DNA from 2 places in the Pontibacter sp. 13R65 genome. Region 1 is predicted to be linked to the other one. Evidence: riboswitches for the same ligand, from Rfam matches in the RefSeq annotation. Region 1 holds a riboswitch; the other holds the start of a gene.
The links. Region 1 has a riboswitch for thiamine pyrophosphate ahead of ACMA1I_RS02135 (TonB-dependent receptor). Riboswitches for the same ligand answer to the same signal wherever they lie in the genome.

Region 1 (4,668 bases):
GCAACTGGAGCTGATCTGGCAAGGCAATCCTGCTATCTGGGCTGGCCGTGCCCCTAATCTTTTCCCTATTATTGGGGAACTGCCAAACAACGGGTTTGAGGCCAAAGGTAAACGTTTCCACATGAAACGACACGGCTTTGCCCGGAACAGCGAGTTTGAGCTTGTGGAGGAGCACACCGACAAGCTGGTTTTTGAACTGAAGCAGAATGAGGACACGCTGGCGCAGTATCCGTATAAGTTCAGCCTCCTGATCGCCTACAAACTGATGGGCAGCAAGCTTGAGGTCACTTACCTGGTCCGCAACGACGACGGCGAGGCGCTTTACTTTTCGGTAGGTGGCCACCCTGGATTTAATGTGCCGCTTTACCCGCAGGAGCAGTACACCGATTACTTTATTGAATTTGAGCAGGAAGAAACTCTAAGCCGTTACCTGCTAAACGAGCAGGGCCTGCTAACCAACGATACGGAGCGTGTGCTGGAGCAGGAGCGCGTGCTGCCCCTTCACCACGACTTGTTTCAGAAAGATGCCTTGGTGTTTAAAAACACAAAGTCGCAGCGGTTGCAACTGGCCAGCCGCACCAACCCGCTGCGCCTCGAAATCTCTTTTGAAGGATTCCCTTACCTGGGCATTTGGGCAAAAGCAAACGGAGCTCCGTTTGTGTGCATAGAGCCCTGGTGCGGCGTTGCAAGCAGCGAAGGCGACACAGGTAAACTCGAAGAGAAAGAAGGAATAGAGCACATTGCCCCCAAACAGGCCTTCGAAAGAACTTTCAGCATTGAAGTGCTCTAGATAGCCCATGTCATTCCAAAGCCCTCAGAGCCTCTGGAAGGGCATTTTCATTAGAAGAATTTGATTGGTTGTGAGATGGCTTAATGGTTAAATTGTTAAATGGTTGACCAAAGGTCTCTGGCAGAAGCAGAAGGAAGGTTGAAGTCCAGCCTCAGAAATAAAATTTGTTTATCTGGTATCTGAAATCTCTAAAATTTGCCTTAAAAAGAATCCCCGGTTGATGCTGATCAGCCGGGGATTTAAGTTTGTAGTCACTGTAATGAAGGCTCCGGAAACTTGGGGACCTTAATTCTTCTGAGGTCATATTCAGGTTCAAAATCATTGATAGGTAATGATATGCCTGGTGGGAGGTCCAAATCTGGTAAGTCATCGCCAATTGGTTCGCCCCCATCATCGTCGTTATCGGTAGATGGCGGCACGTCGAATTTTTTGTGTGGCGAGAATGCGTAATACGCCAGTATAGATAGTAAGGCAAACGTATAAAGTAGACTGATCATCATCACATTTCAACTTAAAAAATAAAAAATCGAAAACCGACACGTGTTGCCTCAAGCTCTTAAGAAGCTGAGGACTAAGTGTCTGTTTATGATTTAGAACGTACTTTTGGGGTAAGTGGTTTTTATCTTTACTTAAAAAAAATAGCTGCTGCCCCCTTGCTGTAGTCATAGCTCCTTGAATTGCTGCTGAAGCACCTTTGCATTAACCAGAATAAGGAAGTACTTTTGTGGCAGTTTAGGGGTGCCTTTAGAATTACGGGCTGAGATCATACCCATTGAACCTGATCCGGGTAATGCCGGCGAAGGGAAAACGGAGGAAAACTATAATACAGGTGGCTAACCCCTGGCCAACCTCAGTGTTTTACCTATTTCTTTTATTTTACCTCATGAAGTATTTTTTAATTGCGATGGCTGCTATGCTGTTGCCATTGCAGTTGTTTGCCCAGGCTAACCTGAGCGGGCACATTACCAATGCCGTTCAGAGCGAAGCCTTACCAGGCGCCACTGTGCTTATAAAAGAAGCAAATAGCCTGGCCACCACTACCGACCAAAACGGCTACTACGAGTTCAGCAATTTGCCAGTTGGGGCAACGTACACTGTGCAGGTTACTTTTGTGGGCTTCGACTCCGAGGAGCGGCAGGTAAGCCTTAACGCCAGCCGCCGCCTCGATATTGGGCTGAACCCCAGGAGCGTGCACACCTCCGAAGTAGTGGTAACAGCTACCAGAGCTACCGAGAAAACAGCCACAACCTACACCAACGTAAGCAAAGAGGAAATTGCAGAGCGCAATTTCGGGCAAGACATCCCGTACCTGCTTGACCAGACACCATCTGTTGTGGTGAACTCAGATGCAGGGGCGGGAGTGGGGTACACAGGTATCCGGATACGGGGTTCCGACATTACCCGCATCAATGTAACCGTAAATGGCATCCCGATAAACGATGCGGAGAGCCATGGCGCCTTTTTTGTGAACATGCCGGACCTAGGTTCCTCGGTGCAGGATATACAGGTGCAGCGAGGTGTAGGAACATCAACCAATGGAGCAGCCGCTTTCGGAGCCAGCATCAACATGAGTACACTGGGGTTGAACAGAGAGGCTTATGCGGAGGCGCTTAACACATACGGCTCCTATAACACCAGGCGCCATAGCCTCTCGTTTGGCTCCGGTCTCCTCAACGATAAGTTTACCGTAGATGCGCGCCTTTCTAAAATCTCTTCGGATGGCTACGTAGACCGTGCCTTCTCCGACCTGAAATCGTATTACCTGGCAGTAGGCTACCACGGCAAAACCAGCACCCTGAAGTTTGTGACCTTTTCGGGGGTAGAGCAGACCTACCAGGCCTGGAACGGCGTTCCGGAGGAGATGCTGGCTACCAACCGCACCTACAACTCCCTCACTTACGATAACGAAACGGATAATTACCAGCAGGACCACTACCAGTTGCACTACTCCAAAACCTTCGGCAGCAACTTCGACTTTGGCGGGGCGCTGCACTTTACCAGGGGCAAAGGCTACTACGAACAATACCGGACCAACCGCAAATTCTCAGACTATAACATTGCACCAGTTGTCATTGGCGACACCACCATTACCCGATCAGACCTGATCCAGCGCAAATGGCTCGATAATTATTTCTATGGAGCCACTTACGCCTTTAACTACTACTCCAACGACCGCAGGCTGGTAACAACAGTTGGCGGAGGAATAAACCAGTACGACGGCGACCACTTTGGCGAAGTGATATGGGCGCAATATGCCTCCAGCAGCAGCATCAGGCACCGGTACTACGATAACAATGCCGTTAAAACAGATTTCAACATCTACACAAAAGCCACTTACCAACTAAGTCAGAAGCTGGGGCTGTTTGGGGACCTGCAGTTCCGTACCATCGGCTACAGCGTTGAGGGCCTTGACGACGACAGGCGTGACGTAAGCCAGGAGGCAGATTTCGCTTTCTTTAACCCGAAGGCGGGGGTTACCTATGCCCTCACCGACAACCAAACCTTCTATACCTCGCTTGCAGTCGGAAACCGCGAGCCGGTACGCTCCGACTTTACAGACCAATCGGATGTAGACAGGGAGCGTGGCATCAGGCCGCAGGCCGAACGGATGTACAACCTCGAAGCTGGTTATCGGCTACGTGGTACTACAGGCGGAGTAATGGAGTCTACGCCAGGCTACCGGTACTCCCTCGATGCCAACGTGTATTACATGGATTACCAGAACCAGCTGGTGCTGACCGGGCAGCTAAATGATGTGGGCAACGGCCTTCGCACCAACATCAAAGACAGCTACAGAGCAGGCGTTGAGCTGGCTGGTGCTGTAAGCCTTGGCGAGTTTATTGAAGTACGCAGCAACCTGACCCTAAGCCGCAACAAGATCCGCAACTACACCGAAACAGTGTATATCTACGACGAAGACTATAATGTAGAAGGTATTGTGGAGAATGAGTACAAGGAAACAGATATTTCCTTTTCACCGGCCGTTATCTCTGGCCATTCGGTAGAGGTGCAGCCGGTGCGTGGGTTCAAAGCGGCATTGCTTTACAAAACAGTAGGCAAGCAGTACCTAGACAATACCTCCAGCAACGACCGTAGCATAGCTGCTTACCAGGTGCTGGACCTGCGCCTACGCTACACACTAAAGCCTCAGTTTATGCGCGAAGTGGAGCTGGCCCTGCTGGTAAACAACCTGCTCAATAAAAAGCACGAAGCCAATGGGTACACCTGGAGCGAGATGTATGCCGGCGACCCTGGCCGCTACGACTACAACCACTACTACCCGCAGGCCACCCGCAATTTCCTGCTTTCGCTGGGCCTGAAGTTTTAGAATCACCCATTTTTGAAGAAGAGCCTCATCAAGTTATTGGTGAGGCTTTTTTTTATGGATTATATGTCTGAATTCTTAATTTGTTGCTATTGCTCATTCGCATTTTACGTACTGTTATAAAGGAAGAAACAGCAATTGCCAACGATCAATCAACAACTACAGCATGGCCTACCAATCTACAGGAGCACCCGATTATTTCAACATAGATGATTTGCTAACCGAAGAGCACAAGCTCATACGGCAAACCATGCGCGATTTTGTGAAGCGGGAAATTTCGCCTAACATAGAACAATGGGCCCAGGAGGCGCATTTTCCATCAGAAATTGTGCAGAAGTTCGGCGAAGTAGGCGCTTTCGGTCCTACCATCCCGGAAGAGTATGGCGGCGGTGGCCTGGACTACATCAGCTATGGGTTAATAATGCAGGAGATAGAACGTGGCGACTCCGGCATGCGCTCTACCGCCTCGGTGCAGGGCTCGCTGGTGATGTACCCCATTTACGCCTACGGCTCAGAAGAACAGCGAAAAAAATACCTGCCCAAGCTGGCGAGT
Region 2 (4,668 bases), on a different contig from region 1:
ACCACACCGTAGCAACCGGCGAGAGCCTGTACCAGATTTCCCGCAAGCACGATATCACCATAAAAGAGATTATGGAATGGAATAATAAAAGCGACTTTAGTGTGAAAGTAGGCGAAAAGCTTCTCATCCGGAAAAAATAGTTCTGCTGTTGTCAGATAAGCTTCTACACCTGCGCCTGCCCCTCCTGGAGCAGGCGCAGGTGTTTTTTATAATCTGATATTTACTAGAGTTGGCCTTAGAGTAAATTATTCTAATAAAAATGGCCTTCCGGAGGCTTTTTTGATGTGGCTGCTTATACCCTCTTCCTCTCAAAAACCATCTTTTAAGGTCTTCCCTTCTGGTTTGGCCAAAAATCATCTCTCTTCAGGTGGGGCAGTAAGGTTAGAGGCAGATTGCAAACCTGTGGCAATCTCCGGAATGATACCGAGGCGCTGGTAGATCGGGTAAACGAGTTTGCGCAATTTGGCGAGGTTAAAAGCAAATGGTACTATGCTGATGGCGACCAGGAACCCACAACCTACCAGTGTATACGATACGCCAATATGTTCTGCTACCGCTCCTGCCAGCATGCTGCCAAAGGGTGCCATGCCCATAAAAGCCATGCTGTAGAGGCTCATTACACGACCACGTTTGTCGTCTTCCACAATCGTCTGCAGCAAAGTATTACAAGAGGCCATCGACACGATCATGCCAAATCCGCTCACAAACATACACACCAGCGATACCAGTAGCACTTCCGATAACGCAAAAGCCATTAGGCCCACCCCAAACAGCAGCATCGTAAACACAATCAGTTTGCCCATGCCCAGCACCGACTTGCGCTGCGCCAGAAACAAGGCCCCAACTAATGCTCCCACACCCGATGCTCCCATCAGGTAACCAAGTGTGTTAGCCCCGCCATGCAGAATGTCGCGGGCGAAAACCGGCATGAGCACACTAAAGGGCATCCCAAACAGGCTCAGCTGCGCCACAATGAGTAGCAGCGCACGTATGGGCGCAAACCCGAAGGCATAGCTAAAGCCTTCTGTCAGAGAAGCCCATACCTTTCGTTCCTGCTTCACTCGCTCCACAAACTTAAGCCGCATGAGCAGCAGCGACCCAATTACGGCCACATAGCTCACTGCATTGAGCAAAAAGCACATGCCCTCTCCTACCAGCGCAATCAGAATACCTGCAATAGACGGACCTACCAAGCGCGCCATATTAAACATAGAAGAATTCAGGGCAATGGCATTGCTCACATCCTCCCGCTTCTCTACCATCTCGATCACAAAAGCTTGCCTGGCAGAAATGTCGAATGCATTAACGGTACCCAAAAAGGCACTTAGCGACAGAATATGCCAGACCTGAATCTGATCTGTCAGAACGAGTGCGGCCAAGGTAGAAGCCTGCACCATAGAGAGTGCCTGCGTAATAAGGAGTGTCCGGTGGCGGTTAAACTTATCAGAAGCCACTCCCGCAATCGGACCCAAAAGGAAAGCGGGCACTTGGTTGCAAAATGTTACAGCTCCCAACAAAAAAACAGAATCAGTCAGGCGGTACACCAACCAGCTTAGGGCAATCTGCTGCATCCAGGTGCCGATTAGCGAAATACCTTGCCCTACAAAAAATAGCCTATAGTTGCGGTACTTTAAGGCCCTGAACATGCCACTTAACCTGCCAGGAGGTTCTTGCTGCTGTAGTACTTCTTTATCCATTCTGTTTTTAATCTTCCACACCGCCTCTTGCTTACGCAATATGCCTGCTATCAAGTTATCTGATTTTTGATTTATTGCATGCACCTTATAACGGAAGTGCAGAGCCCAAATTATTTAAATGAAAAGGGTCCTCCAAAGGTGTCTGCACCAGCTACTGCTGTAGGAAAACCTGTCTGTATTAAAAAAGTAATTGCTTTTCTCCAACGCTCCTTCTACCTTTGGAATACACTTTAGGGGTGTTCTGCCACAAAAACAAAGCGCAGAACTGAGATATACCCTCTGAACCTGATACAGTTAGCACTGACGAAGGGAAAAGTATATGAGAAACACACCAGTCTTCCTACTTCTTCTTGTTGCCGCTCGGCGCACCAGCGTTCATGCTACCTGCATCACATCCCGAGCAAACCATGAAAATATTTATTAACAACCAGCCGGAGGAGCTACAGCTTCCCCAAACCGTTGCTGCTGTCCTTAACAGACTGCAGCTGCCCCACACGCGTGGCATCGCCATTGCCGTGAACAACCAGATTGTGCCCAAAATACAATGGGAGGCACACCAACTGCAGGAAAACGATAAACTCACCGTCATCAAAGCCACACAGGGCGGGTAAGCCAAACCGCTTCCTCCTGTTGCTGGTGCGAGCTTGTAGCTCGTACCTCCTATTTGCTCTATTGAAAGATTAATCGGCTGTAGTCAAATTGGCAGCAAGTCTGGTTTTAAAAGTTGAAAGTACGAGCTACAAGCTCGCACTAGCAGTGAGACTCATGCTAGCCTTTCCTCCAGCACCAGAATCAAAGAAATAGATAGGACAAATCATTTTGCATCACTTGAAAAGTCCTGTGTCTTGTGTACTTCCAAAAAATCTAACATCTAGTATCTAAAAAAGATGAGAAAAGAAAAAACACCAACCGCCAGTGCCATTACGCGCTCTCCTTTTACAGGCTCCCGCAAAGTTTATGTGCCGGGCCAGCTGCACAATATTAAAGTTGCCATGCGTGAAATTGTGCTGGAAGACACTGTGCATAAATTCCTGGGCGAGGAAACCCGCGAAACCAATGCACCGGTAACCGTGTACGACACCAGTGGCCCCTACACCGACCCTAGTGTCGAGATTGATGTGCGTCAGGGCCTGCCACGCCTGCGCGAAGAATGGATTCTGAACCGGGGTGATGTGGAGGAACTGCAGGACGTGAGTTCAGCCTATGGCAAAGCCAGAAAAGAAGACAGCAACCTCGATGCTTTTAGGTTTGAACACATCCGCAAACCGCTGAAGGCGAAGCCGGGGCAGAACGTGAGCCAGTTGCATTATGCCCGCAAAGGCATTATCACGCCCGAGATGGAGTACATCGCCATCCGCGAGAACCAGCGCATCCAGGAACTGAAGGAGCTGGGGCATCAGCACGAAGGCCACAGCTTCGGAGCTAATACACCCAAAGGCTTCATCACACCCGAATTCGTAAGAGCCGAAGTAGCAGCAGGCCGTGCCATTATCCCGAGCAACATCAACCACCCTGAAAGCGAGCCGATGATTATTGGCCGGAATTTCCTGGTGAAGATTAATGCTAACATCGGCAACTCTGCTGTTACCTCCAGCATTGAGGAAGAAGTAGAAAAAGCCGTATGGGCCTGCCGCTGGGGCGCCGATACCATCATGGACCTTAGCACCGGCAAAAACATTCATGAAACCCGCGAGTGGATTATCCGCAACTCACCTGTTCCGATTGGCACCGTACCTATTTACCAGGCGCTGGAGAAGGTGAACGGCAAAGCCGAAGACCTGACCTGGGAGATTTTCCGCGACACCCTCATTGAGCAGGCAGAACAGGGTGTGGACTATTTCACGATTCATGCAGGTGTGCTGCTGCGCTACGTGCCACTCACAGCCAAACGTGTAACCGGTATTGTCTCGCGAGGTGGTTCTATTATGGCGAAATGGTGCCTGGCGCATCATAAAGAAAGCTTCCTGTACACACACTTCGAAGAGATATGCGAGATCATGAAAGCTTACGATGTGGCCTTCTCGCTGGGCGACGGACTACGCCCCGGCTGTATTGCCGATGCCAACGATGCCGCGCAATTTGCCGAACTGGAGACGCTGGGCGAGCTGACAAAAATTGCCTGGAAGCACGATGTACAGGTGATTATTGAAGGTCCCGGCCACATTCCGATGCACCTGATCAAGGAGAACATGGAGAAGCAGCTGAAGGAGTGCCACGAAGCACCGTTCTATACCCTCGGCCCCCTCACCACCGATATTGCGCCCGGCTACGACCACATTACCTCGGCCATTGGTGCCGCTATGATAGGTTGGTTTGGCACTGCCATGCTTTGCTACGTTACCCCGAAAGAGCACCTCGGCTTGCCGAACAAAAAAGATGTAAAAGACGGTGTCATCACCTACAAACTGGCTGCCCACGCTGCCGACTTAGCCAAAGGTCACCCCGGCGCACAGTACCGCGACAACGCCCTGAGCAAAGCGCGCTTCGAGTTCCGGTGGCAGGACCAGTTCAACCTGTCGCTCGACCCAGATACCGCCCGCGAGTTCCACGACGAAACCTTACCTGCTGAAGGTGCTAAAGTAGCCCACTTCTGCTCCATGTGCGGCCCCAACTTCTGCTCCATGAAAATAACCCAGGAAGTACGCGACTACGCCGAAAAAACAGGTGTAGCCACAGAAGAAGTGCTGGACAAAGGCATGGCCGAAAGAGCAGAGGCATTTAAGGCGCAGGGATCAGAAATTTATTTATAAACCTCCCGATGAAGAACATAGCAAAACTGCACTACATCACGCAGGCGCTGAACAGCAACACTCATGCACAAGCCGCTGAAGTAGCCTGTGCCGCCGGCGCGGACTGGGTGCAGTTACGGGTAAAGGACCAGCCATACGAGGAATGGAAAGAGGAGGCCCTGCAAACGCAGGCGATCTGCCGCACCTATGGCAGCACCTTTATTATAAACGATAATGCAAAG

Region 2: it holds a riboswitch for thiamine pyrophosphate, as region 1 does, so the genes downstream of both, thiS (sulfur carrier protein ThiS) here and ACMA1I_RS02135 (TonB-dependent receptor) in region 1, are expected to answer to the same signal.

The regions. Positions count from the first base shown of each region.
Region 1 is NZ_JBLIQL010000001.1:474,337-479,004, forward strand. It holds gene ACMA1I_RS02125 (aldose 1-epimerase family protein) at 1-790, shown strand, start outside; gene ACMA1I_RS02130 (hypothetical protein) at 1,042-1,290, opposite strand; TPP riboswitch at 1,515-1,612, shown strand; gene ACMA1I_RS02135 (TonB-dependent receptor) at 1,674-4,118, shown strand; gene ACMA1I_RS02140 (acyl-CoA dehydrogenase family protein) at 4,282-4,668, shown strand, end outside.
Region 2 is NZ_JBLIQL010000006.1:83,069-87,736, forward strand. It holds gene ACMA1I_RS09595 (LysM peptidoglycan-binding domain-containing protein) at 1-140, shown strand, start outside; gene ACMA1I_RS09600 (MFS transporter) at 354-1,697, opposite strand; TPP riboswitch at 1,920-2,026, shown strand; gene thiS (sulfur carrier protein ThiS) at 2,105-2,308, shown strand; gene thiC (phosphomethylpyrimidine synthase ThiC) at 2,585-4,447, shown strand; gene ACMA1I_RS09615 (thiamine phosphate synthase) at 4,456-4,668, shown strand, end outside.